DNA from 3 places in the Micromonospora sp. B11E3 genome. Region 1 is predicted to be linked to each of the others. Evidence: predicted binding sites of a transcription regulator. Region 1 holds the regulator's gene; each other region holds the start of a gene.
The links. Region 1 encodes HrcA, which represses chaperone genes, less so after heat shock. Its sites were predicted from a motif close to GGTTNGCACNCTCNNNNNGAGNGTGCNAACC; they were not measured.

Region 1 (10,080 bases):
AGCTCGATGTCGGCGAGCGCGTCCTCGATCGCGCGAGCGAGTTCCGGGTCCGCCGTGCTGAATCCTGGCGTCGTCTGACACGAGATCGAGCCGTCCCCGAGCAGCAGACCGAGCACGTACGGATCGAGCGGAACGTCCTTCGACTCCATCTGGACGGGCGCCACGACCGGGAGCTCGTACCGGCGGATGTGGCCTCGCCGCTCCTGGCCGATCATCTCCCGCGTCTCGAGAGTGCGCCGACGTCCGTGCCGCTTGTCCTCCGGCGTCGCGACCGTCCAGAGGTGCTCACCGCAGCAGACGGTGGACGCGCCGTCCTGGGTCGTGACCCGGTAGACCTGCTTGGGCCCTTGCGGGTAGATGCCGATCACCGGCGTAGGCTTCCCGTCCGAGCCGATAACCAGGTCGCCGACCTGGAGCGACCCGAATGGCTTGAATCCCTCCGGCGTCAGGACCCGAGCGTCGTAGGGCTGCGCACGCCCCCGCATGTACGCCAGCGGCGCGACCTCGATCGTCCCGGCGGCCATCAGCTTGGGGATCGTCTCCGGGTCGAGCATGTCGTGCAGCGCGTCGTAGAGCGGGCGCAGGTAGGGGTCGATCTTCTCGTTCAGCGTGCCGGGCAGGAAGCCCAGCCGCTCGCCCGCCTCGACCGCCGGCCGGGTGAGGATGATCCGGTTGACCTGCTTGGCCTGGAGCGCCTGGACGGCCTTGGCCATCGCCAGGTAGGTCTTGCCGGTGCCGGCGGGGCCGATGCCGAAGACGATCGTGTTGGCGTCGATCGCGTCGACGTAGCGCTTCTGCCCAAGGGTCTTGGGGCGGATGGTGCGCCCGCGCCGGGAAAGGATGTTGAGGGTCAGGACCTCGGCGGGCCGCTCGGTGCCACCCTGCTCGAGCATGCCGACGGTACGCCGGACGGCGTCAGTGGTCAGGGTCTCACCTTTCTCGATGAGTTCGAGCAGTTCGGTGAACAGGCGCTCGGCGAGGGCGTTGTCCGCAGGCGCGCCGGTGATGGTGATCTCGTTGCCGCGAACGTGCACGTCGCTGTTGACCGAACGCTCGACGAGTCGCAGGATCTCGTCGCCCGCGCCGAGCAGGTTGACCATGATCTTCGAGTCCGGGACCGTGATCCTGGTCTGCACCCGGGGCGGGCCGGGAGGTGGGGTGCCGGTCATAGGTCGGGCCGCGGGCCCTGAGCCACCTGCTCTCGATCTCGGCGCCGCGCCCTGCTGGCACGGCGGTCGGTTGCCCCATTCTATCGCTACCCCCGCCGCCGCACCTCGCCCATTTCCCGCCGCCGACCTGCCCGCCAGGGGAGCCCATCCCGGGGGGTCAGCGGCGGAAGTCGTAGCCGTCGAAGGTCTCCTGGGTACGGGTGAAGCGGTACGTCGCCCAGTGCAGGCGGGTCACCGTGCCGTGCTCGTCGCGGGTGAGTCGGAGCAGCTCGCCGGCCTCCCGCCCCGAGACGGTCCGGAACACGTCCGGCCGGTCCGGCAGCGGGGCGAACACCGCCGGCGGCTTCCCCGCCGGGTCGTCGGCGCCCCGGGCCCGCAGCGTCCCGTCGTGCCAGCTGAAGACGTACTCGAAGCCCTCGCCCCACCAGCGGCCCAGCATGCCCCGCAGGTGCGCCGGGGCCGGCTCCCCCGGCCGCCACGGCGCGATGTCGGCCGGGTCGTGCTCGGCGGACGCGGCCAGCAGTTCGTGCGTCAGCTCCAGCACCCGCACCCCGGTCCCCGACGAGCCGAGCACGGCGCAGCCCATCGCCCCGGGGGTGCCGGGGCCGCCGCGCCGGCCGTAGACGGCGGCCAGGAAGCCGGGCATCGCCCCGTCGTGCCCGACGTGCATCACCCGGTCCCCCTGCGGCACCAGGATCAGGCCCAGCCCGAACCCCGCCCCCCAGGACGTCTCGTCGGTGACGGTCAGCGGCCAGCGCATCTCGTCGAGCGTGGCCGGGGCGAGCACCGCACCGGACGGGTCCAGCGCGGCCGGGTCGGCCAGGAACGCCGCCCAGCGGGCCATGTCCGAGGCGGTGCTCCACAGCTGGCCGGCCGGCCCGACCGCGCCGAAGTCGGTCGGCGGCTCCGGGTGCGCCTCGTCGGAGTACGCGTCGACCAGGAACCCGGTGGCCGCCGTCGGGCCCGGCCGGTCGCTCGTGTCGGTCAGGCCGAGCGGGGCGAGCACCCGCTCGGCGAGCACCTCGGCCCAGGTGCCGCCGCGCAGCCGGGCCACCAGCTGCCCGAGCAGCGCCAGGCCGAGGTTCGAGTAGTGGTAGCGGCGGGCCGGGGGCAGCACCCGCTCGGCCCTGGCCAGGTCGGCCAGGAGCCGCTCGACGTCGGGGGCGACCAGGGTGTCCCAGACGTCGCCGTACGGCTCCCGCTGCAGGCCCGCGGTGTGGGACAGCAGCCGGCGCACGGTCAGCTCGCCGTGCGCCGGGACGTCGAGGTGCCGGGCGACCGGGTCGTCCAGGTCGAGCAGGCCGGCGTCGCGGCACTGCATGACCAGTACGGCGGTGAAGGTCTTGGTGACCGAGCCGATCCGGAACCGCGTCCGCGGCCCGAGTGGGTGGTCGTTGCCCGTGCCGCCGACCGTGCAGGTCCACAGCGGCCGGTCGGCCCGGTGCAGGGCGGCCGACACGGCCGGCACCCGCCCCTCGGCCTGGGCACGCCGCACCGTCCGCTCCAGGCGCCCGTCGATCGCAGTCATGGGCGTGGAGTCTAGGCAGGAGCCCGTGCCTCCGGCCCGCGAGGTACGGACGGTGAGGCGAGCGCGGCGCGGGTCGTCGGACGCCGTCGGGACGCTCAGCGGCAGACCATCGGCCCGAGCGGCGCGCCGCCGAGCACGTGCGCGTGGACGTGGAAGACCTCCTGGCCGCCGTACTCGCCCGTGTTGAACATCAGCCGGAAGCCGTCGCCGAGCAGCCCCTCGTCCTCGGCCACGGTGGCGGCCGCCGCCAGCAGCTCGCCGGCCAGCGCCGGGTTGCCCTGGCTCAGGGTGGCCACGTCGGCGTAGTGCTCCTTGGGGACGACGAGCACGTGCACCGGGGCCTTCGGGTCGATGTCCCGGAACGCCAGGGTGGTGTCGGTCTCCCGGACGACGGTCGCCGGGATCTCCCCGGCGACGATGCGGCAGAACAGGCAGTCGGATCCCATCGGGGCATGGTAAGCGCTGGCGAGCGGCGGGGGCATGATGTGCCCCGTGAAGTCACGGGCGGTACTGGTGACGGGGCCTCGCGCGGCATCGGACGCGAGGTGGCGCGGCGGTTCGCGGAGGCCGGGGACCGGGTGGCGATCCACCACCGGGACTCGGCGGAGTGGGCCTCCGGCACGATCGTCGACCTCAACGGGGCGTCCTACCTGCGTACGTGAGAATCGGCGGCAGCAGAACTCACCAGCGGGCGAGGCGGGTTGCCAGGACGCTGAGCGCGGCGACGCCCGCCGTGGACGTGCGCAGGACCGCGGGGCCGAGGCGGACGGTGCGGGCGCCGGCGGCGCGGAACGCGTCCAGCTCGGCCGGGGCGATGCCGCCCTCCGGGCCGACCACAAGCACGATCTCGCCGACGGCGGGCAGCTCGGCGGTGGTGAGCCGCTCGTCGGCCTCCTCGTGCAGGACGAACGCGGCGGCGGCCCCGCCGATGCGGCGGGCCACGGTCGCGGTCGACTCGTCGGGGGCGCCGGCCACCACGGGCAGCCACGGGCGGCGGGCCTGCTTCGCCGCCTCCCGGGCGGTCGCCACCCACTTCTCCCGGGCCCGGACGCCCCGCTCCCCCCGCCACAGCGTGACCGAGCGGGACGCCGCCCACGGGACGATCTCGTCCACCCCGACCTCGGTCATCGCCTGCACGGCCAGCTCGCCCCGGTCGCCCTTGGCGATGCCCTGTACCACGGCGACCCGGGGTACGGGCGCGTCGACGTACCCCCGGGAGGTGACGTCGAGCTCCAGGCTGCCGCGGCCGACGGCCCGGACCACGGCGGCGGCGGTGCCGCCACGGCCGTCGGCCAGCAGCAGCTCCTCGCCCACGCGCAGCCGCTGCACGGTGGCGGCGTGGTGCCCCTCGGGGCCGTCGAGCGTCAGCTGGTCGGCGGTGGGCAGGGACTCGACCAGGAACAGCGGCGCGGACACGAGCAAAGGCTAACCGCCCCGGCCGGTGCCGGGGCGGCTGGCCGCCACGACTCAGGCGTGGCCGTTGAAGGCGTCGCGCATCCGGGAGAAGAAGCCGCCCTGCTTGGTCAGCTCGGCGACCTCCTCGCCCCGGGTCTTGGCGAAATCGCGCAGCATCCGCTCCTGGTCGGCGTCGAGCTTCGTCGGGGTCCGCACGTCGAGGTGGACGTACAGGTCGCCCCGGCCGGTGCCGCGCAGGTGCGGCACGCCCCGGGCGCGCAGCCGCAGCGTGCTGCCCGGCTGGGTGCCCGCCTTGACGTCGACCGTCTCCTCGCTGTCCAGCGTCTTGATGGTCAGCCGGGTGCCGAGGGCGGCGGCCGTCATCGGGACGGTGACCCGGCAGTGCAGGTCGTCGCCCTTGCGCGAGTACACGTCGTGCGGCCGCTCGTGGATCTCCACGTACAGGTCGCCGGCCGTGCCGCCGCCCGGACCGACCTCGCCCTGCTGGGCCAGCCGGATCCGCATGCCGTCCTCGACGCCGGCCGGGATCTTGACGGTCAGCGAGCGGCGGGTGCGCACCCGGCCGTCGCCGGCGCAGGTCGGGCAGGGGTGCGGGATCGTGGTGCCGTAGCCCTGGCAGACGGTGCACGGCCGGGCCGAGACCACCTGGCCGAGGAAGGTGCGCTGCACCGACTGCACCTCGCCTCGGCCGCCGCACGCCTCACAGGTGGCGAGGTGGGTGCCGGCGGCGGTGCCGGCGCCGGAGCAGGTGGTGCAGAGCACGGCCGTGTCGACGGTGATCGGCGCCTCGACGCCGAACGCCGTCTCGTGCAGGTCGAGCTCCAGCCGCAGGATCGCGTCCGCCCCCGGCCGGGTACGCGGCCGCGGGCCGCGGGAGGCGCCGGCCGCGCCGCCGAAGAAGGCGTCCATGATGTCCTGGAAGCCCACGAACGGGCCGGCCCCGCCGGGGCCACCCGGACCCGCGCCCCCGCCGCCGGGCGCGAGCGGGTCGCCACCCAGGTCGACGATCTGCCGTTTCCGGTCGTCCGAGAGGACCTCGTACGCGGCGTTGATGTCCTTGAACTTCTCCTGGGCCTCCGGGTCCGGATTCACGTCCGGGTGGAACTGCCGCGCCAGCTTTCGGTAGGCGCGCTTGATTTCGTCGTCGGAGGCGTCCCGGCTCACGCCGAGGATGCCGTAGTAGTCCCTGGCCACTGCGTTCGGTGTCCTCATGTTCGTCTCGCGTTGCGCCCGGTCGTCGGTCGGAATCCGGCCGTGTCGGCCCTGACTGGTCAGTTCTGGGCCAGCAGCTCGCCCACGTAGCGTGCCACGGCCCTCACGGTGGCGATGGTGCCGGGGTAGTCCATCCGGGTGGGGCCCAGCACTCCCAGGCCGCCCACGATGGTCGCGCCGGGGCCGTACCCGGTGCTGACCACGGAGGCGGCGCGCAGGTTGTCGATCTCGTTCTCGTCGCCGATGCGGATCCGCGTCGTGCTCGGCTCCGCCTCGCCGATGAGCTTGAGCAGGACGACCTCCTCCTCCAGCGCCTCCAGGATCGGCCGCAGCGAGCCCTGGAAGTCGAGCAGGCCGCCCCGGGTCAGGTTGGCGGTGCCGGCCAGCGCGATCCGCTCCTCGTGCCGCTCCACCAGCGTCTCCAGCAGCACGCTGGAGAGGGTGGTCATGGCCGGGCGCAGGTGCGACGGCGACTCCTCGACCACCGCCTGCACCAGCGGCGGGGTGTCGGACAGCCGGGTGCCGACCAGCTTCTCGTTGAGCAGCCGGCGCATGTCGGTGACGTCGTCGGCGGGGGTCGGCGCGGGCAGCTCGACCAGCCGCTGCTCGACCCGGCCGGTGTCGGCGATCATCACGAGCATCAGCCGGGTGGTGGAGATCGGCACCAGCTCCAGGTGGCGTACGGAGGAGCGGGCCAGGCTCGGGTACTGCACCACGGCGACCTGCCGGGTCAGCTGGGCGAGCAGCCGGACGGTGCGGTGCACCACGTCGTCGAGGTCGACCGCGCCGACCAGGAAGCGCTCGATCGCCCGGCGCTCGGCCGGGCTCAGCGGCTTGACCCGGGAGAGCCGGTCGACGAAGAGACGGTAGCCACGGTCGGTGGGGACCCGGCCGGCGCTGGTGTGCGGCTGCCGGATGTAGCCCTCCTCCTCCAGCACCGCCATGTCGTTGCGGACGGTCGCCGGGGAGACCCCGAGCTGGTGCCGCTCGACCAGGGCCTTGCTGCCGACCGGCTCCTGCGTGGCGACGTAGTCCTCGACGATGGCGCGGAGCACGGCGAGCTTACGGTCGTCGAGACCCACTTCTCCCCACCTCCTGTCGCACGTCGGCGCCGGCGCCGCGCGTCCGCTCGCCCGACCGGCACCCGGGCCGGAGGGCGCGCCTGGCACTCGACTGTAACGAGTGCCAGTCTACGTCGGCGGGGCCGCCAGCGAGAAGATCAACGACGGACCCCGTGTGCGCCGGCCGCACCGCCCGCGGGCTGCGCCGGTGCGTTCCTGCCCGATCGTCCGGCCGGACCCGACCAGTGTCGCTCTGGTGTCCCCTTGCCGGCAGCCCCTACCGTGATGTACATGACTGAACCACCTCGCCCTCCCGGAGCGGGCGACCCCGGCGGCTGGCCGCCGGAGCCGACCCCGCCGTCGGCGCCGTACGGCTCGTCGGACGAGCCCCCCACCGCACCACTGTCCGGGGCGCCGGGCGGGGCCGGCCATCCCCCGCCCGGTGGCTATCCGCCGCCGCAGGGCGGCCAGCCGCCGTCGGGTGGCTACCCTCCGCCGGGTGGCTACCCGCCGGGTGGCGGATATCCGACGGGCGGCGCGTACGGCGCGCCGTCCGGCGGCTACGCGAACAACGAGGACAAGACGTGGGTGCTGGTCGCCCACTTCGGCGGCGCCGCGGGGATGTTCCTCGGCGGGGGCGTGCTCGGCTGGCTCGCGCCGCTGATCGCGCTGCTGGCCCGGGGCAACCAGTCGCCGACCGTCCGCGCGCACGCGGTCGCCGCGCTGAACTTCCAGCTCCTCTGGTCGGTCATCGCGCTGGTGGGCTGGATCCTCACCTGCATCCTGATCGGCGTCCTGATCGGCCTCGCCGCCATGGCCGTCGGCATCATCTTCGGCATCGTCGCCGGGCTGCGGGCCAACGAGGGGCAGCTGTACCGCTACCCGATGTCCGTCAGCTTCATCAAGTGACCCCGGCCGGCCGCTCCCCCGGCCGGTCGGGCACCACGGTCAGGGCAGCAGGTCGCGCACGACCGCGTCGGCCAGCAGCCGCCCGCGCAGGGTCAGCACGGCCCGGCCCGCCGCGTACCGGGCCGGGTCGAGCAGGCCGCCGTCGAGGGCCCGCCGCGCGCCGGCCCGCCCGGCGTCGTCCAGCACCTCCAGCGGCAGCCCCGAGGCCAGGCGCAGCCGCAGCATGACGTCCTCCATGTGCGCCTCGCCGGGCGTGAGCACCTCCCGGGCCAGGCCGGGCGACTCCCCCGCGGCGAGGCGCTTCGCGTACGCGCTCGGGTGCTTGACGTTCCACCAGCGCACCCCGCCGACGTGGCTGTGCGCCCCCGGACCGAGGCCCCACCAGTCCGCCCCGCTCCAGTAGAGCAGGTTGTGCCGGCACCGGCCGGCCGGCGTCCGGGCCCAGTTCGACACCTCGTACCAGGAGAAACCGGCCGCGCCGAGGGCGGCCTCCGCGGCCAGGTAGCGGTCCGCCGCCACGTCGTCCGACGGGTACGGCAGCTCGCCGCGCCGCATCCGCGCGGCCAGCCGGGTGCCGTCCTCCACGATCAGGGCGTACGCGCTGACGTGGTCCACCCCCGCGGCCACCACCTGCTCCAGCGAGCCGGCGAAGTCCTCGGCGCTCTCCCCCGGCGTGCCGTAGATCAGGTCGAGGTTGACGTGGTCGAAGCCGGCGTCGCGGGCCTCGGCGGCGGCGACCGTGGCCCGGCCGGCGGTGTGCCGGCGGTCGAGGATCGCCAGCACGCCCGGCGCGGCGGACTGCATGCCCAGCGAGATCCGGGTGTACCCGGCCGCGCGCAGGGTCTTCAGCGACTCCGGCGTCACCGACTCGGGGTTGGCCTCGGTGGTCACCTCGACGTCGGCGGCCAGGCTCCAGGTGCGGTCGATGCCGTCCAGGATGCGGGCCAGGTCGTCGGCGGCGAGCAGGGTGGGGGTGCCGCCGCCGACGAAGACGGTGTCGACCCGCGGCGGCGGGGCGTCGGCCAGCACCCGACGGGCGAGCGCCAGCTCCGCCAGCACCGTGTCGGCGTACGACTCGCGGTCGGCCCCGCCGCCCAACTCGTCGGCTGTGTAGGTGTTGAAGTCGCAGTAGCCGCAGCGGCTGGCGCAGAACGGCACGTGGACGTACACGCCGAAGCCGCGCGCGCCGACGGCGCGGGTGGCGGTGGCGGGCAGCGAGCCGTCGGCGGGGACGGATTCGCCTTCTGGAAGGGCGCCGGGCATGGCCACTAGTGTGCCCGGCATGACCTCCTCCGACGCGCTCGTGCGGGTCGCCACGGCCCACGGGGTGACGACCCTCACCCTGGACAGCCCGCACAACCGCAACGCGCTCTCCACGCCGCTGATGACCGAGCTGCTGGCCGGGCTGGCCGCCGCGGTGGCCGACGACGCCGTCCGGGTGGTCGTGCTCGACCACACCGGGCCGGTGTTCTGCTCCGGGGCGGACCTGAAGGAGACCGCCGCCGCGTACGCCAGCGGGACCGTGCCGGCCGGGATGCTCGGCGACGTGCTCGCGGCGGTGCGGGAGTGCCCGAAGCCGGTGGTGGCGCGGGTGGCCGGGCCGGCCCGGGCCGGCGGGCTGGGCCTGATCGCGGCGGCCGACCTGGCGCTGTGCGCCCAGGAGGCCACCTTCGCCTTCACCGAGGTGCGGATCGGGGTGATCCCGGCGGTGATCTCGGCGACCGTGCTGCCCCGGCTGCACCCCCGGGCCGCCGCCGAGCTGTACCTCACCGGCGACACCTTCGACGGCCGGCGGGCCGCCGAGATCGGGCTGGTCACCCTCGCCGTGCCGGCGGACGGGCTGGACGCGGCGGTCCAGCGGGCGTGCGCCTCGCTGGTCCGCGGCGCGCCGAGGGCGCTGGCCGGGGCGAAGGCGCTGCTGCGCCGCCCGCCGGCGGTCGACCTGCGGGCCGAGATCGCCGAGCTGGCCGCCCTGTCGACCGGGTACTTCCTCTCCGACGAGGGGCGGGAGGGCGTGGCCGCGTTCCGCGAGAAGCGCGACGCCGCCTGGGTGCCCACGACCTGAGCAGCCTCCCGGCGCTGTGCCGCTACCCGGACGGGGCGGTTTGCGGCCCGGGCCGGCGTTTCGCGGCCGAGCCGGCGTTTCCCGGCCCGGGGGCGGGGAAGCCCGGCCGGGCCGAGGCCGTCCGGGTCCCGCCGGGCGGTCCGCCTCCGCGCGGAAACCGCGAAAGGTCGCCGACCGGCTACGCAACGGAGCGAACCGGTCGGACGAGCCGGTCGGCGGCAGGAGGGACGTACTCTTGTCGGACGCCGTCGAACAGGGGGTGCGGGTGCGAAGTCGGGCAGTCGTCGCGGCCGGAGTCGTCGTCGCGGTCCTCGCCGTCGTCGGGATCTGGCTCGTCGTCCGGCAGGTCGGGCAGCAGCTGCGGCTTCCGCTGGCCAGCCGCACCTGCACCGTCCAGGCCGACGGCGAGGTACGCCTGGACGCCGACCAGATGGCCAACGCCGCCACCATCGCCGCGATCGGCATCCAGCGGCAGATGCCGGAGCGGGCCGTGGTGGTGGCGCTCGCGACGGCGTACCAGGAGTCCGGGCTGCGCAACCTCTCCGGCGGCGACCGGGACTCGGTGGGCCTGTTCCAGCAGCGGCCGAGCCAGGGCTGGGGCACCGAGGAGCAGATCCGCGACACCCGGTACGCGACGAAGCGGTTCTACGCCGCCCTGAAGCGGGTGCGCGGCTGGGAGAAGATGCGGGTCACCGAGGCGGCGCAGAAGGTGCAGCGGTC
Region 2 (10,080 bases), on a different contig from region 1:
CGGCACCCACACGACGGGCAGCGCGGTCGGGCGCGGCGGCATCGGGGTGGCGCCGGGGGCGAGCTGGGTCGGCTGCGTCAACCTGGACCGCAACCTCGGCAGCCCGGCCCGCTACCTCGACTGCCTGCAGTTCATGCTGGCCCCGTTCCCCGCCGGCGGCGACCCCTTCACCGACGGACGCCCGGAGCGGGGCCCCCAGGTGCTGACCAACTCGTGGGGCTGCCCGCCGATCGAGGGCTGCGATCCGGGGGCGCTGCGGGCGGCGACGGCGGCGCTGGACGCGGCCGGCGTGTTCGTGGTGGCGGCGGCCGGCAACACCGGGCCGTACTGCGGGTCGATCGAGGACCCGCCGGCGACGTACCCGGAGGTGTTCACGGTCGGCGCCGTGGACCGGCAGCGCCGGGTCACCGAGTTCTCCAGCCGGGGGCCGGTCCCGGGGGCGGCGAAGCCGGACGTGGTCGCCCCGGGCGCGGGGGTGCTCTCCGCGATGCCGGGCGGCGGGTACGCCACCCTGGACGGCACCTCGATGGCGACGCCGCACGTCGCCGGGGTGGTGGCGCTGATGTGGTCGGCGAACCCGGCCCTGGTCGGGGACGTGGAACGCACCCGCCGCATCCTGCGCGAGACGGCCACCCCGGCCGAGCCGACGTACCGCTCCCGCAACCCGTCCGACGCCTGCGCCGGCGACGCCAACATCACCGGGGCGGGCGTCGTCGACGCGTACGCCGCCGTGCGCGCCGCCCGCGCCGGGTGAAAGGGCGGGTGTCCGCCCCGGCGGCGATGGCCTAGGGTCGGCGACCATGGACGCGGAGACGATCGTCGCCGAGCTGGCCGCGGACGCGCTGCCCGACGTGGTGGCCCTGTGCCGGCGCGCGCTGGACCTGCCCGAGGACGCGGCCGAGGCGGCGGCGATCGTCGACACCCTGCACACCCGCGCCTCGGCGGACCGGGCGGTGCTGGCGCTGGGCGCGTACCGGGGGGCGGAGCTGGTCGGGGTGCTGATCGGTTCGCTGGCCGCCCGGGAGCCGGCCGTCGGCCACGTCGACCTGGTCGCGGTGGCCCCGGAGCAGCGCCGCCGGGGCGTCGGCCGGGCGCTGCTCGCCCGGGCCGAGCGGGTCCTGGCGGAGCGGGGCGCGGTGGAGGTGCTGCTGGCCGGCAATCCGCCGTACTACGCCTGGCCGGGAATCGACGTGCGGTACACGCCGGCGATCTGCGCGGCGCTGGCGCTGGGCTACACGCAGGACCGGACGGCCCTGAACATGACGGCCGACCTGTCGTACGACGGGTCGCCGGCGCTGCGGACGACGGAGCCGGCGGTGCGGCGGCTGGCCGACCGGGGCGTCGCGGTGCGGCGCGCGGAGCCGGCGGACCTGCCGGCGCTGGCGGCGTTCGCCCGGTCCACGTTCGGCGGCGCCTGGGACGGGGAGCTGGCCGGCTCGGTGGGCCGGCCGGGCGCGGGGGCGCACCTGGCCGAACGCGACGGGCGCATCATCGGCTTCGCCGCCTACGGCTCGTCCCGGCCGACCTGGTTCGGGCCGATGGGCACCGCGCCCGAGGCGGAGGGCTCGGGGATCGGCGGGGTGCTGCTGCGCCGCTGCCTGCGTGACCAGCGGGACGAGGGGGCTGAATCTGCCCAGATCGGCTGGGTCGGGCCGGTGTCGTTCTATTCGGGCAGCGTGGGGGCTCGGATCGGGCGGGTCTTCTTCCTGTACCGCAAGCCGGTCGGGGCGGCCGTCGACTGACCGTTCGGGGACGGCGGGCACCCGGAGAGCGCAAAAAGGATATAGATCCGAATAGTCCCGTTCGGCCGCGTCGGCCATCGACGGCCCCTACCGTTCCGGTAGAGGAGGCAGTCATGACCACGGACGACGACCAGACCGACGACGTACAGCCCGTCACCTGGGCGCCGGTCGACGAGCTCCCGGGGCAACTACCGTTCGACCGGCTGGACTACGGCGACGCCGAGCAGTTGGCCGAGATGGCGGGAGCGGGCGCGCCGATGGCCGAGGAGCCACTGGCCCTGGTGGACGAGCCGATCCGCATCCAGCAGCCGTACGACCGGGCGCGGAAGCGACGCAACCAGCGTCCCCTGCCGACGTAGGCCCGCCCGGCGGCCCCGCCCGGGGGCGCGACCGCGACGGTACGGAGATGACGAAGGGGGCGGACCGCGTCAGCGGCCCGCCCCCTTCGGCGTTGGTGGAGCTGGACTCAGAAGTCCATGTCCCCGCCGCCCGGGCCAGCCGGGGCGGCCGGGGTCTTCTCCGGCTTGTCCGCGACGACGGCCTCGGTGGTGAGGAACAGCGCGGCGATCGACGAGGCGTTCTGCAGCGCCGAGCGGGTCACCTTGGCCGGGTCGATGATGCCCGCGGCCAGCAGGTCCACGTACTCGCCGTTGGCGGCGTTGAGGCCGTGGCCCGCCTCCAGGTTGCGGACGTGCTCGACGACGACGCCACCCTCCAGGCCGGCGTTGACGGCGATCTGCCGCAGCGGGGCGTCCAGCGCGATCTTGACGATCTGCGCGCCGGTCGCCTCGTCGCCGGTCAGGTCCAGCTTGTCGAAGGCGGTCTTGCCGGCCTGCACCAGCGCGACGCCACCACCCGGGACGATGCCCTCCTCGACGGCGGCCTTCGCGTTGCGCACCGCGTCCTCGATGCGGTGCTTGCGCTCCTTCAGCTCGACCTCGGTGGCCGCGCCGACCTTGATCACCGCAACACCGCCGGCCAGCTTGGCCAGGCGCTCCTGCAGCTTCTCGCGGTCGTAGTCGGAGTCGCTCTTCTCGATCTCGGCCCGGATCTGGTTGACCCGGCCCTGGATCTGCTCGGCGTCGCCGGCACCGTCGACGATGGTCGTCTCGTCCTTGGTCACCACGACCTTGCGGGCGCGGCCCAGCATGTCGAGGCCGACGGCGTCCAGCTTGAGGCCGACCTCCTCGCTGATGACCTGGCCACCGGTGAGGATGGCGATGTCGGCGAGCATGGCCTTGCGGCGGTCACCGAAGCCCGGCGCCTTGACGGCGACCGACTTGAAGGTGCCCCGGACCTTGTTGACGACCAGGGTCGCCAGGGCCTCGCCCTCGATGTCCTCGGCGATGATCAGCAGCGGCTTGCCGCTCTGCATGACCTTCTCGAGGATCGGGAGCAGGTCCTTCACGGACGAGATCTTGCTGTTGACGATCAGGAGGTACGGGTCGTCGAAGACGGCCTCCATACGCTCCGGGTCGGTCATGAAGTACGCGGAGATGTAGCCCTTGTCGAAGCGCATGCCCTCGGTGAGCTCCAGCTCCAGGCCGAAGGTGTTGCTCTCCTCGACGGTGATGACGCCTTCCTTGCCGACCTTGTCCATCGCCTCGGCGATGATCTCGCCGACGCTGGTGTCACCGGCCGAGATGGAGGCGGTGGAGGCGATCTGCTCCTTGGTCTCCACGTCCTTGGCGAGCTTGAGCAGCTCCTCCGAGACGCTGGCCACGGCGGCCTCGATGCCCCGCTTCAGGGCCATCGGGTTGGCGCCGGCGGCCACGTTGCGCAGGCCCTCGCGAACCAGGGCCTGGGCCAGGACGGTCGCCGTCGTCGTGCCGTCACCGGCGACGTCGTCGGTCTTCTTCGCGACCTCCTTGACCAGCTCGGCGCCGATCTTCTCGTACGGGTCCTCGAGCTCGATCTCCTTGGCGATGCTCACACCATCGTTGGTGATGGTGGGAGCGCCCCACTTCTTCTCGAGCACGACGTTGCGGCCCTTGGGGCCGAGGGTCACCTTCACGGCGTCGGCGAGCTGGTTCATGCCCCGCTCGAGGCCGCGGCGAGCCTCCTCGTCGAACGCGATCATCTTGGCCATACGGCGTTGTCCTCCTGGACACTCACGGGCCACCCGAGTGTTGTGTCCCGGATGGGCCGCCTGGTGTACGCACCTTGGGACGTCGCCACCTGGCGACGACGACGTCCTTCGGCCGGGCCGGATAGCCCGCGACGACCGGCCATGTGCCGCCCGGCGGTCACCCACCGGGAGGCCGTGGCCCCACCGCCCCGACCATTGGCACTCGCCGTACGCGAGTGCCAATGACTTGTTTAGCACTCTGCCCTGCCGAGTGCAAGCACGATGGGCCAGTCGGGCCGCTCCGGCGCGGCCCGACCAGCGCAACCGATCCGGGCGCCACGCTCACGGTCAGCCGAGTTCACCCGCCAGCCGGGCGGCCGTCACCGGAGCCTCGCACGCCCGCTGCTCGGCGTACGTCACGACGAGGCCGACAAGGTGGACCAGGCCGTACGGAAGCGTGATCACGGCGGCCACCACCGCGTACGCGACGTTCCACCCGCTGAAGCTGGCCGCGTCGGCGGGATCGCCGAGCAGCGCGCCCGCGACCTGCACCGGGGCCAGGACCAGCGAGAACACGGACGCCGCGAGCCCGACCAGCGCGATCCGCCCCAGCACCGGCCCGAGGCGGGCGTGGAACATCTCACGGGCCCGGCCCAGCGGGGCACCGCGCTCGAAGAGCAGCACCGGGCCGAACAGGCTCAGCGCGGCCATCGCGTACAGGCCCGGCAGGTAGCACAGGACCAACCCGACCACCACCAACAGGCCGTAGACCAGGGTCCAGCCCCACAGCGCCGGGGCGCGGCGCAGGCCGTACCGGAGGGCGGCGCCGACCGGGGCGGGCTCGCCGGCCGCCTGGCGCGCGACCACCCAGGTGCCGGCCGCCCAGCCGACCGCCTCGACGAGCGCGAGCAGACAGCTGAGGCCGAGCAGGGCCGCGAGGAAGACGCCGAAGTCGGCGAAGTACCCGTCGGGCAGCGCGGCGGGCGGCGCGCCCGGCGCCGTGGGTTCCGGCGGCAGCACGGGGTACAGGGGCACCACCGCGAGCAGCAACGCGAGCGTCGGCAGGGCGTGGGTGAGCAGCAGGATGGGCATGAGCTGCCGCCAACCGCGGCGCACGGCACCCGCGCAGCGCGAGAACCAGCCGCTCAGGCCCTGCCCGGGCGGTGTGACGAGCGGGTCTGCGGGGTCGTATCCGGGCGGCGGCCAGGGCGCGGCTCCCGGCGGCTGACCGGGCGGCACCGGGCCGGGGTGTGACGGGTACGCGGGCAGTCCGGCGTACGGGCCCGGACCGGTGGCCGGCTGGGGAGCCGTCCACGCGCCCGAGCCATCCGTCCGTTCGGGCACGGCCGGATCCCAGCTCGTGGTCTGGCCGAACTCGCCCGGGTCCCAGGACCCCGGGGCAGGCCGGTCGGGTACGGGCGGCTGCGACATGAGCCCTCCTCAGCGGCGACGCCGGAACGGCTCATGATCCTGCCTGGTCCCGCCCCGCATCCGCTGCCCCGTTTCAGGTGGACGGACGCGGCGGGCCCCCGGGAACGTGGTCGGGGCCCGCCACGTGCGCGGGCCCCGGAACCGGTCGAGGGTCAGGCGACGACGCGGACCCGCTCGGCCTGCGGGCCCTTCTGCCCCTGGGCGATCTCGAACTCCACCCGCTGCCCGTCGTCCAGCGCCTTGTAGCCGTCCATCTCGATGGCGGAGAAGTGTACGAATACGTCCTGACCGCCGTCGACGGCGATGAAGCCGTAGCCCTTCTCGGCGTTGAACCACTTCACGGTGCCCTGTGCCACGGTGCACTTCCTTAACGTCGCGCGGCCTTTCACAACCCTCGGGACACCGGCCCAACCGGCAGCCCCGGACCACCGTTTCCGGGGTCGACGACGACCACGAAATCAGTGACCGAAATCGCACGGTACACGAGCGGTGACAGCAGCGCACGATCCCAAAACGGCCAATATCGGACCGACCTCAACCCGGACCCGCATAGGCGTCCATCACTGCGGTAGGCATGCGGGATGACAGCAGCGCCAAGCCCGCAGGCCACCGGCCGCACCGCGCCGACCGCCACGGCGGTGACGGCCACCGTACGCCGGGTGACGCCGCAGGACACGGCCCGGATGCGCGCCTTGCGGCTGGAGATGCTCGCCGACGCGCCGCTGGCCTTCCTGGAGACCGTCGCCGACGCCGCGGCCCGACCGCACGCCGAGATCGCGGCCCGGGTGGCGTCGGTCGCCGCCGGCCCGCGCACCGCGCAGTTCGTCGCCGAGCCGCACGACGCCCCCGCCGGCCGCCCCACCGGCGACGCCAACCGGCCCATCGGCGAGGCCAACCGGCTCGGACGGGCCGGCCGGCCCGTCGGCGAGCCCGGCCGGCTCACCGGACGGGCCGGCCGGCTCGTCGGACACGCCGGCGGGACCGTCGCGCCGCACGACCCGGGGCTGACCGTCATCTACGCCGTCTACGTCACGCCGGCCTGGCGCGGCACCGGCCTGCTCGCCGACCTGATCGAGGCGGTGGCCGCCTGGTCCCGCGAGTGCGGGCGGCCGGAGCTGATGCTGGAGGTGGTGGTGGGCAACGACCGGGCCTGCCGGGCGTACCGGCGGCTGGGCTTCGTCGACACCGGGGTACGGGTGCCGCACCCGAAGTTCCCCACGCTGCGCGAGCTGCAGATGCGCCGCCCCGCCTGAGCGCGGGTCACGGCGCTGGCGGCCGAGGTCGCCGGAGCCCGGTCGACGCGTCGAGAGGCCCCCTCCCACCCGGAAGGGGGCCCTTCCGCACACCTCAGACGTGGCGGCGACTCTGGACGACGCGGAACCGGTTCGCGACGTACGCGCCGTCGGTCAGCGCCGCGTTCGCGGCCGGGTTGGCGCCGCTGCCGTGGAAGTCCGAGAACGCCGCCGACTGGTTGACGAAGACGCCGCCGGTCAGGTTGCAGGACAGGTGCACCCCGGCGTCGATCGCCGCCGCCTCGGCCGCGTCCAGCACCGCCTCGTCGGTCGAGTAGACGCCGGCCGTCAGCGCGCCCTTCTCCCCGACGGTCGCCCGCATGATCTCCAGGCTGTGCGCGGTGGAGTCGGTGGCGATGACGAACGAGATCGGCCCGAACCACTCCCGCGAGTAGACCGCCGTGTCGTCGGCGGTCAGCTTGACGATCGTCGGCGTCCGCACCACCGCGCCCGGGAACGCCGGGTGCTCGACCGTACGGGACTCCAGCAGCGTCTCGCCGACCTTGGTGACCTCGTCGAGGCGCTCCAGCACGCCGTCGTTGACGATCGCGCCGGTCAGTTCGACCCCACGGGCCGGGTCGGCGGTGAGCTTGCCGACCGCCGCGGCGATCCCGGCGGCCACCTCGTCGAAGCTCCGGTGCCCCTGGTCGGTCTCGATGCCGCCGGACGGGATCAGGATGTTCTGCGAGGTGGTGCACATCTGGCCGCTGTACAGCGTCAACGTGAAGCCGAGGTTGCGGCACATGCCGGCGAAGTCGTCGGTGGAGTCGATCACCACCGTGTTCAGGCCGGCCTTCTCCGTGTAGACGGCCGCCTGCCGGGCGTTGGCCTCCAGCCAGTCGCCGTACTCGGTGGAGCCGGTGAAGTCGACGATCCGCACGGCCGGGTGCAGCGCGAGCGTCGAGGCCAGCTTCTCGCCGGGGGCCTCGGCGGCGAGCAGCACCAGGTTGGGGTCGAAGCCCGCCTCGGCGAGCACCTCCCGGGCGTACCTCACCGTGATCGCCAGCGGCAGCACCGCGAGCGGGTGCGGCTTGACGACCACCGGATTGCCGGTGACCAGCGAGGCGAACAGGCCCGGGTACGAGTTCCAGGTCGGGAACGTGTTGCAGCCGATCACCAGCGCCACCCCGCGCGGCACCACGTGGAACGTCTTGGTCATCCGCAGCGGGTCGCCCTTGCCGGCGGCCTTCTCCCAGCCGGCCGTCCCCGGGTGCCGGGTCATCTCCGCGTACGCGTAGGCGATCGCCTCCAGCGCCCGGTCCAGCGCGTGCGCGCCGCCGGCCTGGAAGGCCATCACGAACGCCTGGCCGCTGGTGAACTGCACCGCGTTGGCCAGCTCGAAGACGTGCTTGTGCAGCCGCGCCAGGATCTCCAGACAGACCCCGGCCCGGGCCTGCGGGCCGGCGTCGCGCCAGGCCGGCAGGGCGGCCGAGGCGGCGGCCACCAGGTCGGCGGCGGCGGCGTGCGGGTAGCGCACGTTCAGCTCCAGCCCGAACGGGCTCGCCTCGGTGGCGACCCGGTCGCCCGAGCCCGGCTGGTCGAGGGGAAAGTCGCCGTTCAGGTACGCCTCGAAGGCGGCCTTGCCGTCGGCGGCGGCGGTCTCGCCGTACACCCGGGGGCTGGGCGACTCGGGGTAGGCGGACCAGTACCCGCGCTCCGTGATGGCGGTCAACGCACGGGTGAGGGTGTCGGCGTGCCTGTCGTACAGGGGGTGCGGGGTCTCCGTCATGCCCGCCATCATGCAACAGGAACCACCCCGATCAGTAGGGCCGTGTCACAACTCAGATCGTCAGCTGCCAGTCGGTCCAGCCGTCGACCGGGCGGAAGCCGAGGCGCTCGTTGATGCTGATCATGTGGGCGTTCGCCGCCGCGTTGAAGGTGTCGACGGCACGCAGCTCCGGCTCGTGGGCGAGCAGGTGGCGCAGGTTCTCGATCTTGACGAGCAGCCCGAGCCGGTGCCCCCGGTGGTCGGGGTCGACGATGGTGATCTGCTGGAACGCGTGCCACGGGGTGCTCGGGCCGACGTCGAGCAGCGTCCAGGCGACCAGCCGGCCGGACGCCACGTGCACCGCCCCCTGGTGGTAGCGGCGCCGCCCCCGGACGTCCAGCGCCCGCTCGGTCCCCCGCAGCCGCTCGACGTCGATGTTCTCCGGCTCCCACTCCAGGTCGCCCAGCGGCACGTCGGCCATCAGCCGGCCGTCGAGGTAGGCGACGTCCGCCGCGTACTCGGCGGGAGTGTGGCCGTACCAGCGGACGACCCGGTAGCCGGCGGCGCGGGACCGGGCGTCGGCCAGCAGGTCGTCGAGCGCGGCCCGGTCGAGGCGGGTCGGGTCGAGCCGGCGGCGGACCTCGGCCAGCGCGGGCAGCGCGCCCGTCGCGGCGGCGAACGCCCCACCGGCCCCGCCCCGCTCCGGGCCGCCGGGCAGGGCCGACACGGCCGGGGCGAACACCCGCTTGCGCCCCCGCTCGCGCAGCAGGCGCACGCAGTGGCCGAGCAGCGCCCGGCCGACGCCGCGCCTCCGGTGCGCCGGGTGCACGGCCAGGTCGAGGCTGGCGTTCTCGGTGTTGTCGAGCTGCGGCAGGTCGAGGCGGAGGTACCCGGCCGGCACCCCGTCGAGCCGGGCGAGCGCCGCCACGACCTCGGTGCCCGGCATCGGGTGCCGGATCGCGCCCTCGAACCGCCGCCGGCACACCGGCGGGAAGTCCGGCACGTCCGCCGCTTCGGCCGCCGCCCTGATCCGGTACGCCCCGTCGACCGCCGCCTGGTCGGCCGGGTCGATCGGCGCGATGTCGATACCCATGGCCCGAGAGTGGCCCGGAGAAGACGATCGGGCCAGCGAATTTCCTCGCTGGCCCGATCGGAGGTTGGTCGGGAGGGACGGTCGCACAACGCCTCCGGCGCTGGGTCGGATGACTTGAAAAGTCTCCGGCGAAACGCCCTCCCGCACGGAGCATCGTGCGCCCGTCCGGTTCCTGCCGTCAAGTCCTTACCGGCAGGTTTTTCACACCGAACGCGAAAAGCCCGTTACCCAACGGATCCGCCCTATCCCCCGTCCGGGCGATCCGTCCCCACCCGACCGACGGACACCGCTGCCCCGCCCCGCCCGAACCTCCCGCGATCTTGCAGTTACGGCCCGACATATGGCGCGAACACCCCGAAACGAGGGCCACAAGTGCAAGATCGCCGAGGTCGGGTGGGGGCGGGGTGGGTGGGTCAGCCGAGGAGGCCGGCGTCGCGGGCGGCGCGCAGGGACGGCCTGATCCGGTGGGTCGGGCCGACCTGGCCGGCGACCGCGTCGAGGGTCTTCAGGCCCTCGCCGGTATTGAACACCACCGTCTCCGCCGTCGGGTCGAGCCGGCCGGACTCGACCAGCTTGCGCAACACCGCCACGGTCACCCCGCCCGCCGTCTCGGCGAAGACGCCGGCCGTCCGGGCCAGCAGGCGGATGCCCGCGCGGATCTCGTCGTCGTCGGCGTACTCCATCCACCCGCCGGTGCGCCGGACGGCCTCCAGCGCGTACAGGCCGGCGGCCGGGTCGCCGATGTT
Region 3 (10,080 bases), on a different contig from region 1:
GGTCGTACGCGGCCGAGCGGTACACCCTCAACCTGCGCACCGTCTTCTACCCGGTCGCCGACTTCGGGTACGTGGTGCCGGTGGTCGCCACCCTGGTCATCGGCGGCTGGTTCCACCTGAAGGGCTGGGTCAGCCTCGGCCAGGTCACCGCGGCCACCCTCTACGCGCAGCAGCTCGTGGACCCGGTCGACCGGCTGCTGGTCTGGCTGGACGAGCTCCAGGTGGGCGGCGCCTCGATGGCCCGCCTGCTCGGCGTGGCCGCCCCCGCCGACGACGACAGGTCCCCGGTCGACGACAGGTCCCCGGCCGACGACAGGCCCCCGGCCGACGGCAGCTTCCCGGCCGACGGCAGCTTCCCGGTCGACGCCAGCTTCCCGGTCGACGGCGACGAGTCGCCGCAGCGCCGCGAGCAGGGCCAGGACCGGGGTGGTGGGGCCGGTGGGCGCGCCGACGGCCCCCGGCTCGCCGTCCGGGACGTCCGGTACGCCTACCGCGAGGGCCGGGACGTCCTGCACGGGGTGACCCTGGTGCTGGAGCCGGGGGAGCGGCTGGCGATGGTCGGCCCGTCCGGGGCGGGCAAGTCCACCCTGGGTCGGCTGCTGGCCGGGGTGCACGCCCCGCGTGCCGGGTCGGTGACGGTGGACGGCCGGCCGCTGGACGACCTGCCCCTGGCCGAGCTGCGCCGGCACGTCGCGCTGGTCAGCCAGGAGCACCACGTCTTCATCGGCACGCTCGCCGACAACGTGGCCATGGTCCGGCCGGACGCCGAGCCCGCCCGGGTCCGGGCCGCGCTGGCCGCCGTCGACGCGCTCGACTGGGCGGACGCGCTGCCGCAGGGGCTGGACACAATCGTCGGCGCGGGCGGGCACCCGCTCTCGCCGGCCCAGGCGCAGCAGCTCGCGCTGGCCCGGTTGGTGCTGGCCGACCCGCACACCCTGGTCCTGGACGAGGCCACCTCGCTGATCGACCCCCGGGCCGCCCGGCACCTGGAGCGGTCGCTGGCCGCCGTACTGGAGGGCCGGACGGTCGTCGCCATCGCGCACCGGCTCTTCTCCGCCCACGACGCCGACCGGGTGGCGGTGGTGGAGGGCGGCCGGATCACCGAGCTGGGCTCGCACGACGAGCTGGTGGCCGCCGGTGGCTCGTACGCCGCCCTCTGGCGCTCCTGGCACGGCTGAGCCTGCTGCCCACGCCGAGGTCGGGCACGGGGGCGTCGGGAAGCCGTCAGGCGGCGTCCAGCGGGTCGGCGAGCAGCCGCTCGAAGGCCAGCTCGGCCGCGCCGATCAGGACCGCGTCGTCCCCCAGCCCGGGGGTGCGCAGCCGGACGTGCTCCAGGCAGGCCGGCAGCGCCACCGAGTTGAGCCGGCTGCGCACCTGGGCCGCCGCCGTGAGGTAGAGGTCCCGCAGCGTCCCCCCGAAGACCACCATCTCCGGGTTGAAGATGTTGACCAGGTTCCCGACGCCGAAGCCGAGCCAGTCGCCGGCCTGGCGTACCGCCGCCTGGGCCCGCGCGTCACCCCGGGAGGCGGCGTCGAAGACCGCGAGCACCGCCTCCCGGCCGTGGGCCTCCGCCCGGCCCGAGCCGCGCAGCAGGGCGTACTCGCCGATCTCGGTCTCCCAGCAGCCCCGCGAGCCGCACTCGCAGGGCTTCCCGTCCCGGTTGACGACCATGTGGCCGACCTCGCCGCCGTACCCGCCGTGCCCGGTCAGCCGCCGGCCGCCCGCGATGATGCCGGCGCCGACGCCCACGTCCCCGTACAGGTAGAGGACGTTGTCGCAGCCCGCCGCCACGCCGCGGGCGTGCTCGGCGAAGGCGCACACGTCGGCGACGTTGCCCACCGCCAGCGTCGCCCCCGCGCCCAGCTCGGCGGCCAGGGCCGCCCCGATCGGCTCGTCCACCCAGCCAGCGTGCGGGCTCAGGCGGACCATGCCGTCGTCGCGGCGGACCATCCCGCAGACCGCGATTCCGGCGCCGACGCAGATCGTGCCGGCCGGTACCGCCCGCCGCATCTCCTTCAGGGCACCGGTCAGCAGCGGGACGGTCTCCGCGGCCACCAGCCCGCGGGGCCGGGCCAGCTCGCGGCGGTCGAGTACGGCGCCGCCGAGGCCGATCCGGGCGACCCGTAGGCGGTCCACCTCGATGCTGAACGCGAACGCGTGCACGCGGTCCCACTCGGGCTGGACGACCAGCGAGGGGCGGCCGGCCCGCCCGGTCTCCTTCGGCGCGCCCTCGCTGACCAGCCCGGCGTTGGTCAGGTCGGCGGTCAGCGCCCCGATGGTGCTGCGGTTGAGGCCGAGGGCGGAGGTGAGTTCGGCCCGCGAGGTCGCGCCGTGGATGTGGACGTAACGGAGCAACGCCCCCAGGTTCTGGCGGCGGATCTCCTCCTGGCTCGGCCCGACTCGCATGGCGTGCTCAGCGGTTCCCGGTGGCGGCGGCCCGGCGTCGGGTGAGCGCGTCGACCCCGGCGGCCAGGAGCAGCACCAGCCCGGTGAAGACGTACTTCACACCGGAGCTGGCGTCCAGCAGGCCCATGCCGTTGTCGATCACCGCCACCACCGCCCCGCCGAGCACCGCGTCCATCACCCGGCCCTTGCCGCCGAAGAGGCTGGTGCCGCCGATGACGGCCGCGCCGACCGCGTACAGCAGCACGTCGCTGCCGCCGGTGTTGGCGTCGACGGAGCTGAACCGGCTGGCCGCCACGATGCCGCCGACCGCCGCCATGGACGAGCAGACCACGAAGACCGAGATGCGGATCCGGTCCACGTCGATGCCCGCCCGGCGGGCCGCCTCCCGGTTGCCGCCGACCGCGTACACGTGCCGCCCGTACGCGGTGCGGCTCAGCAGGAACGTCAGCCCGACGAGCAGCGCGCCGAGCAGCGGCACGACCACCGGCATGCCGCGGTTCGAGCTGATCAGGGCGTTGAGGCTGCGCTCCAGGTTGAGCACGTACACGCCGGCGCCCAGGAGGGCGGCGAGCCCGCCGATCCGGAGCAGCACCACCGACAGCGGGTCGGTCACCAGGCCCCGGGCGGAGCGGTCGCGGTGGCGCAGCAGCTGCGCGGCGGCGTAGCCGCCCACGGCCACGGCGGCCACCAGCCAGCCGACCAGCGGCGGCAGGTACCTGTTCTCGATGGCGACGATGGGGGCCGCCTGGACCGGCACGTTGGTGCCGCCCTTGATCAGCAGCAGCATCACCCCCTGGAAGGCGAGGAAGGCCGCCAGGGTGACCACGAAGGACGGTATCCCGACCTTCGTGACCAGGAAGCCCAGCACCAGGCCGATCAGCGCGCCCGTGGCGAGCGCGGCGAGGGTGGCCACGTACCACGGCTGTCCCTGCAGGGTCAGCAGGTTGGCCAGCACCGCCGCGCAGACCCCGCTGGCGAAGCCGGCGGACAGGTCGATCTCGCCCACCAGCAGGACGAACACCAGGCCCATCGCGATCAGTACGACGGTCGCCCCCTGGGTGAACAGGTTGGCGAAGTTGCCGGCGGTGAGGAAGTTGGGCCGGATGACCGAGAAGAACGTGCAGAGCACGAGCAGGCCGAGCAGGGCCGGCAGGGCGCCCATGTCCCCGCCCCGCAGGCGGGCGAGGTAGCCCCGGAAGTGGCTGCCGATGGAGGGCGGCGGGGTGACGGCCGCCGGCTCGCGGGGGACCGTCTTCGGCTGGGTCGTCATTCGCCGGCCCCCGCCGTCCCGGCGCCGCCGTACCCGTTGGTGTTCTCGGCGGCCCGGCCGAGCCTGCCGCTGCGCCCCGACGTGATCAGCTCGACCACCTGGGCGTGCGTGACGTCCGTTGTCCTGACCTGGGCGACCATCTGTCCGAGGTAGAGGGTCGCGATCCGGTCGGAGACGGCGAAGACGTCGTTCATGTTGTGCGAGATGAGCACGACGGCCAGCCCGTTGTCGGCCAGCCGCCGGACCAGTTCGAGCACCTGGGCGGTCTGGGCCAGGCCGAGCGCCGCGGTGGGCTCGTCGAGGACGACCAGCTTGCTGTTCCACAGGACGGCCTTGGCGATCGCCACGGTCTGGCGCTGCCCGCCGGAGAGGGCGGAGACGTGCTGCCGCAGCGAGCCGATGGTCTGCACCGACAGCCCGGCCAGCGTCTCGGCGGCCAGTTCCTCCATGGCCGCCTCGTCGAGCACCAGGCCCGAGCGCCGCTCCCGGCCGAGGAACATGTTCTGCACGATGTCGAGATTGTCGCAGAGGGCGAGATCCTGGTACACCACCTCGATGCCCAGGCCGGCGGCGTCCCGGGGGCCGTTGACGGTCACCGGCCGGCCCTCGAAGAAGAACTCGCCCGCGTCGGTGTCGTAGATGCCGCTGATGCACTTGACCAGCGTCGACTTCCCGGCGCCGTTGTCGCCGACCAGCGCGGTCACCTGGCCCGGATGGACGGAGAAGGCGACGTCGCGGAGCACCTGCACGGGGCCGAAGCTCTTGTCGACTCCGCGCAGTTCCAGCAGGGGTGTCTCGGGCAAGGGGTCTCCTTCGCGTGCGCGTGGCGAATCGGGGGCCCGGCGATGGCCAGCACCGGCCGGCGGGTGCGCGCCCGCCGGCCGGGCCCGGTCGGCTCAGCTCACGCCGGCCGAGGCGCAGAGCGCCGCGTACTTCCCGGTGCAGACGGCGTCCTTGCTGACGAAGCCGTCGGCGATGACGTTCTTCACGGTCTCCCTGGTGATCGGCTGGGCGGCCAGCAGCACCGCGGGCACGTCCCGGTTGCCCTCGGGGTCCCGGAAGACCTGGTCGGTCCTCCTCCGTTCGCCCCTGGCCAGCGCGACGGCCAGCCGGGCGGCGGCCTCGGCCTGCTGCCTGATCGGCTTGTACACGGTCATGCACTGGTCGCCGGACAGGATGTGCTGCAGCGCCTGCGCGTCGGCGTCCTGGCCGGTCACCGGGACCTTGCCGGCGAGCTTGTTCTTCGCCAGCACGGAGATGACCGCGTTGGCCAGCCCGTCGTTGGCGGCGAGCACGCCGTCGATCCGGCCGCCGGTCTGCGTCAGCATCTGCTCGAAGGTGGTGCCGCCGGTGGTGTTGTTCCACTCGGGTACGTCCTGGTCGGGGCCCTTGACGTACTCCCCGGCCGCGTACTTCGGGTCGAGGACCGAGTCGTAGCCCTCCTTGAGCTGGGCGGCGTTGTCGTCGGTCGGCGCGCCGTTCAGTTCGGCCACCACGGGATTCCGTACCCCCTTGTCGGCCAGGCACCTGACCAGGCCCTCGCCCTGGAGCCGGCCGACTGCGACATTGTCGAAGCTGACGTAGTACTGGGCGGAGCCGCCGAGGGTGGGCCGGTCGTAGTCGATCGTGGCGACACCCTTCTGGGTGGCCTTGTCCAGCACGGCCCTGCCGGTGCCCGAGTCGAGGTTGGTGATCATCAGCGCCGTCACGCCGTTGGTGATCATCTGCTCCGCGATGGTGACGAACCGCGCCTTGTCGTTCTGGGCGTTCTGGATGTCGTAGTCCACCCCGGCGGCCTTGAACGCGGCCGCCAGGTACCGGCGGTCCGCGGTCTCCCACCGGTTCGACGAGCCGCTGTCCGGCAGGATCACGCCGATCTTCGGCTTCGGCCGGCCGGCCGGGTCGGCGCCGGAGCCCCCGCCGCAGGCGGTCAGGCTGCCGGTGACGAGCAGGCCGGCCGCGGCGATGGTGAGGATCCCGCTGCGCATGTGCACGGTTCCTTTCGGGGACGGAACTGGCGAGGGGTGTGTGGTGGACGCGCCCGGCAGAACGCGCCGGAGACGTGGCCGGTCGCTCAGCGGGCGGCCAGCGGGGCGGTCGCGGCGTCGGTGAGGGCGACCAGGTCGGCGGGGGCGAGTTGGACCTGGAGGCCCCGGCGGCCGGCGGAGACGTAGATCGTGTCGTGCGCCAGCGCGGAGGAGTCGAGGACCGTGGGCAGGCGCTTGCGCTGGCCGAGCGGGCTGATCCCGCCGCGGACGTATCCGGTGACCCGCTCGGCGACGGCCCGGTCGGCCATCGTCGCCCGCTTGCCGCCCAGCGCGGCGGCCATGGCCTTGAGGTCCAGCTCGCCGGTCACCGGCACGACCGCCACGGCGAGCGCCCCGTCGACTTCGGTGACCAGGGACTTGAACACCCGCTCCGGGGGCGCCCCCAGGGCCGCCGCGACGAGCGCGCCGTAGTTCGGCGCGTCCGGCGAGACGTCGTACGGGTGGGTGCTGTGCGGAATCTTCCGCTTGGTCAGCAGCGCCGTAGCCGGAGTGCCCTGTCCCGCCATGACGGACAAGCTAACGGACTTTCACACCGGGCGGCAGACCAGGACGGTGGGCGCGTCGGCAACCCGGGTCAGCACCAGGCTCGCCGCCTCCGGGCCGGCCAGCCGCAGGTCCCGCCGCAGCCGCTCCGGCTCCAGCGCCGAGCCGCGCTTGAGGATCTCGACCCGGCCCACCCGCCGCTCGCGCAGCAGGGCCCGCAGCCGCTTCAGCGAGAACGGCAGCACGTCGGTGACCTCCAGGCAGCGGGCGAACGGCGTCGCGGCCGGGGCGTCGGCGTACAGGTAGGCGATGCTCGGGTCGGCCAGCGTCGCGCCGAGGGCGTCGGCCAGCTCGGCGACCAGGTGGGCGCGGACCACGGCCGGGTCGGGGTCGTGGACGTACCGGCGTACCGGGCCGACCGGCGCCTCCGCCGCGCCGGAGCCGGTCAACACGTGGGCGGCGTCGCCGTGCAGCAGCGTCGCGCGGCGGGGGACCTCGGCGAGCCGGCCGCACCAGAGGGCGGCCTCGACCAGGTCGCCGTCCACGCTCACCCACTCCGCCTCCGCGCCCGCCGGGATGAGCGCGTGGTCCAGGCCGGGGGCGACCTTCACCACCGTGTACGGCACCCGCTCGGCCAGCCGGACGACGAAGTCCCACGGCGGCGAGTACGCGTTCGGGTCGAAGATCCGCCGGCCGGTGCCGGCCCGGCGGCGGGCCGGGTCGCAGAAGACGGCGTCGACCCGGGACACGTCGAACTCCGTGGCGTCGCCGCACTCCACGGTGAACAGGTCGGCCAGCCCGGCGGCCTCGGCGTTCGCGGCGGCCATCGCTGCGGTGAGCGGGTCGGCCTCCACCCCGTACACGCGGATGCCGGCGCGGGCGGCGGCGAGCGCGTCCGCGCCGAGGCCGCAGCCCAGGTCGGCGAGGGTGCGCACCCCGGCGGCGCGCAGCCGCCGGGCCCGCCGGGCCGACACCACCCCGCGCGTGGCCTGTTCCAGTCCCGCCCGGGTGAGGAACATGCCGGCGGCGGCCGGGCCGAACTTGGTCGCCGCGCGGCGGCGCAGCTCGGCCTGGGTCAGCGCGGCGGCGGCCAGCCCGCCGGGCACCCCGGCCGAGCGGAGCGCGGCTGCCGCCGCGAGCGGGTCGCCGCCGGCCACCTCGGTCGCCGCCGCGAGGGCGGCCGACCCCTCGGGGGTACGCAGCGCGGCGAGCTGGTCCAGATCCACGCGGCCATTGTCCCGGCCCCGCCGGGCCGCCCGGACGGTGGTGTCGGCGCCTGCCCCCCTGCGCCGGTCGCCCAGCCGGCGGTCGTGCGGATGCTGGCTCCGTGCAGGCCGGCCCCACCCTCTCGGCCGCCTGTGGAGCTGCCCCGTCCGTGCGGGCAGCTCCACAGGGACGCCGGCGTACTGCGCCGGCCGGTTGAGCCGTCGACGCCACCCGTTTCGAGGCTGCGCGGCGACACGGGGGGTGGCGCGTTGGCACTCTCCTTGACGGAGTGCTAGCCGAGGAATAACCTGCGATTAGCACTCTCCCATCGAGGGTGCCAGCTTCCGGGCCCGTGCCCGGGGGCTGAGCGCCAGGCGGACCGGCACCCGCGACGACGGCCCCGCCCGGTGGCATGTGGCAGATTGACGCTGGTCGGCATGCCGACCGGCAACGAAACCAAGTACCCCAGGAGGGTATGCCCGTGACTACCGCGACCAAGGTTGCGATCAAGCCGCTCGAGGACCGGATCCTGGTCCAGGCGAACGAGGCTGAGACCACCACGGCGTCGGGCATCGTGATCCCCGACACCGCCAAGGAGAAGCCGCAGGAGGGCACCGTCCTCGCTGTCGGCCCGGGCCGCGTCGACGAGAAGGGCAACCGGATTCCGGTTGACGTCAAGGTCGGCGACACCGTCATCTACTCGAAGTACGGCGGCACCGAGGTCAAGTACGCCGGCGAGGAGTACCTGGTGCTCTCCGCCCGCGACGTCCTCGCGGTCATCGAGAAGTAAGCAACCGATCAGTGTCGCTGCCCCGGTCCGGCTCGCCGGGCCGGGGCAGCGTCGCTTCGAAGGGATACAGATGGCGAAGATCCTGAGCTTCTCGGACGACGCCCGGCACCTGCTGGAGCACGGTGTCAACGCCCTCGCGGACGCGGTCAAGGTCACTCTCGGCCCGCGCGGGCGCAACGTCGTCCTGGACAAGAAATTCGGTGCGCCCACGATCACCAACGACGGCGTGACCATCGCCAAGGAGATCGAGCTCACCAACCCGTACGAGAACCTCGGCGCGCAGCTGGTCAAGGAGGTGGCGACCAAGACCAACGACGTCGCCGGCGACGGGACCACCACCGCGACCGTGCTCGCCCAGGCGATGGTCCGCGAGGGCCTGCGCAACGTGACCGCCGGGGCCAACCCCGCCGGGCTCAAGCGCGGCATCGACGCGGCCGCCGCCAAGGTCTCCGAGGCCCTGCTGGGCCGGGCCGTCGAGGTCGCCGGCAAGGAGTCGATCGCGCACGTCGCGACGATCTCCGCGCAGGACGCCACCATCGGCGAGCTGATCGCCGAGGCGATGGAGAAGGTCGGCCGCGACGGCGTCATCACCGTCGAGGAGGGCTCCGCCCTCACCACCGAGCTGGACGTGACCGAGGGTCTCCAGTTCGACAAGGGCTTCATCTCCCCGAACTTCGTCACCGACGTGGAGGCTCAGGAGGCGGTCCTGGAGGACCCGTACATCCTGATCACCACGCAGAAGATCTCGGCGATCGAGGAGCTGCTGCCGCTGCTGGAGAAGGTCCTCCAGGACAGCAAGCCGCTGCTGATCATCGCCGAGGACGTCGAGGGCCAGGCGCTGTCCACCCTGGTGGTCAACGCGATCCGCAAGACCCTCAAGGTCTGCGCGGTCAAGGCGCCGGGCTTCGGCGACCGCCGCAAGGCGATGCTGCAGGACATGGCGATCCTGACCGGCGCCGAGCTGATCGCCCCGGAGCTGGGCTACAAGCTCGACCAGGTCGGCGTGGAGGTGCTCGGCACCGCCCGCCGCGTCGTGGTGGACAAGGAGAACACCACGGTCGTCGACGGCGGCGGCCAGGCGGGCGAGGTTGCCGACCGGGTGGCCCAGATCCGCAAGGAGATCGAGGCCTCGGACTCCGAGTGGGACCGGGAGAAGCTCTCCGAGCGGCTGGCGAAGCTCTCCGGCGGCGTCGCGGTCATCAAGGTGGGCGCGGCGACCGAGGTCGAGATGAAGGAGCGCAAGCACCGCATCGAGGACGCGATCGCCGCGACCAAGGCCGCGGTCGAGGAGGGTACGGTGCCCGGCGGCGGTGCCGCCCTGGCGCAGATCGTGCCGGTGCTCGACGACGACCTCGGCTTCACCGGGGACGAGAAGGTCGGCGTCTCGATCGTGCGCAAGGCGCTGGTCGAGCCGCTGCGCTGGATCGCCCAGAACGCCGGCCACGACGGCTACGTGGTGGTGCAGAAGGTCGCCGGCCAGGAGTGGGGCAACGGCCTCGACGCCGCCAGCGGCGTCTACGTCGACCTGGTCAAGTCCGGCATCCTCGACCCGGTGAAGGTGACCCGCAACGCGGTCTCCAACGCCGCCTCGATCGCCGGCCTGCTGCTCACCACCGAGAGCCTGGTGGTGGAGAAGCCGGTGAAGGCGGAGCCGGCCGCCGCCGGGGGCCACGGCCACTCGCACGGCCACGGCCACCAGCACGGCCCGGGCTTCTGACCGACGCCGTACGACAGCGCTGAAGGGCACGCCGTCACCCGACGGCGTGCCCTGACGCCTTTCGGGATGCTTACGGAACGCCCCCGTGGCTGTTGCCCGGCCGGCCGGAGCGTCGACACTGGCGGCATGGAGAGCATGTCGCGCGGGTACGCCGCGCTGG

Region 2: a site for HrcA is predicted at 4,025-4,055, ahead of groL (chaperonin GroEL). Genes of this name have one in related genera too.
Region 3: a site for HrcA is predicted at 7,726-7,756, ahead of groES (co-chaperone GroES). Genes of this name have one in related genera too.

The regions. Positions count from the first base shown of each region.
Region 1 covers NZ_JBDPMC010000039.1:20,787-30,866, reverse strand. The annotation lists partial or broken gene ABGB16_RS19845 (LAGLIDADG family homing endonuclease) at 1-149, opposite strand, end outside; partial or broken gene ABGB16_RS19840 (PhoH family protein) at 474-1,169, opposite strand; gene ABGB16_RS19835 (serine hydrolase domain-containing protein) at 1,327-2,697, opposite strand; gene ABGB16_RS19830 (histidine triad nucleotide-binding protein) at 2,793-3,143, opposite strand; gene ABGB16_RS19825 (16S rRNA (uracil(1498)-N(3))-methyltransferase) at 3,379-4,113, opposite strand; gene dnaJ (molecular chaperone DnaJ) at 4,165-5,307, opposite strand; gene hrcA (heat-inducible transcriptional repressor HrcA) at 5,385-6,407, opposite strand; gene ABGB16_RS19810 (DUF4870 domain-containing protein) at 6,678-7,295, shown strand; gene hemW (radical SAM family heme chaperone HemW) at 7,335-8,558, opposite strand; gene ABGB16_RS19800 (enoyl-CoA hydratase-related protein) at 8,578-9,360, shown strand; gene ABGB16_RS19795 (hypothetical protein) at 9,620-10,080, shown strand, end outside.
Region 2 covers NZ_JBDPMC010000040.1:1,961-12,040, forward strand. The annotation lists gene ABGB16_RS20025 (S8 family serine peptidase) at 1-754, shown strand, start outside; gene ABGB16_RS20030 (GNAT family N-acetyltransferase) at 801-1,742, shown strand; gene ABGB16_RS20035 (hypothetical protein) at 1,856-2,101, shown strand; gene groL (chaperonin GroEL) at 2,209-3,831, opposite strand; gene ABGB16_RS20045 (hypothetical protein) at 4,159-5,241, opposite strand; gene ABGB16_RS20050 (cold-shock protein) at 5,394-5,597, opposite strand; gene ABGB16_RS20055 (GNAT family N-acetyltransferase) at 5,823-6,494, shown strand; gene paaN (phenylacetic acid degradation protein PaaN) at 6,589-8,262, opposite strand; gene ABGB16_RS20065 (GNAT family N-acetyltransferase) at 8,315-9,334, opposite strand; gene thrC (threonine synthase) at 9,748-10,080, opposite strand, start outside.
Region 3 covers NZ_JBDPMC010000004.1:66,193-76,272, reverse strand. The annotation lists gene ABGB16_RS03535 (ABC transporter ATP-binding protein) at 1-1,178, shown strand, start outside; gene ABGB16_RS03530 (ROK family transcriptional regulator) at 1,225-2,406, opposite strand; gene ABGB16_RS03525 (ABC transporter permease) at 2,414-3,676, opposite strand; gene ABGB16_RS03520 (ATP-binding cassette domain-containing protein) at 3,673-4,479, opposite strand; gene ABGB16_RS03515 (substrate-binding domain-containing protein) at 4,573-5,664, opposite strand; gene ybaK (Cys-tRNA(Pro) deacylase) at 5,751-6,230, opposite strand; gene ABGB16_RS03505 (methyltransferase domain-containing protein) at 6,252-7,433, opposite strand; gene groES (co-chaperone GroES) at 7,889-8,203, shown strand; gene groL (chaperonin GroEL) at 8,274-9,920, shown strand; gene ABGB16_RS03490 (sulfite oxidase) at 10,047-10,080, shown strand, end outside.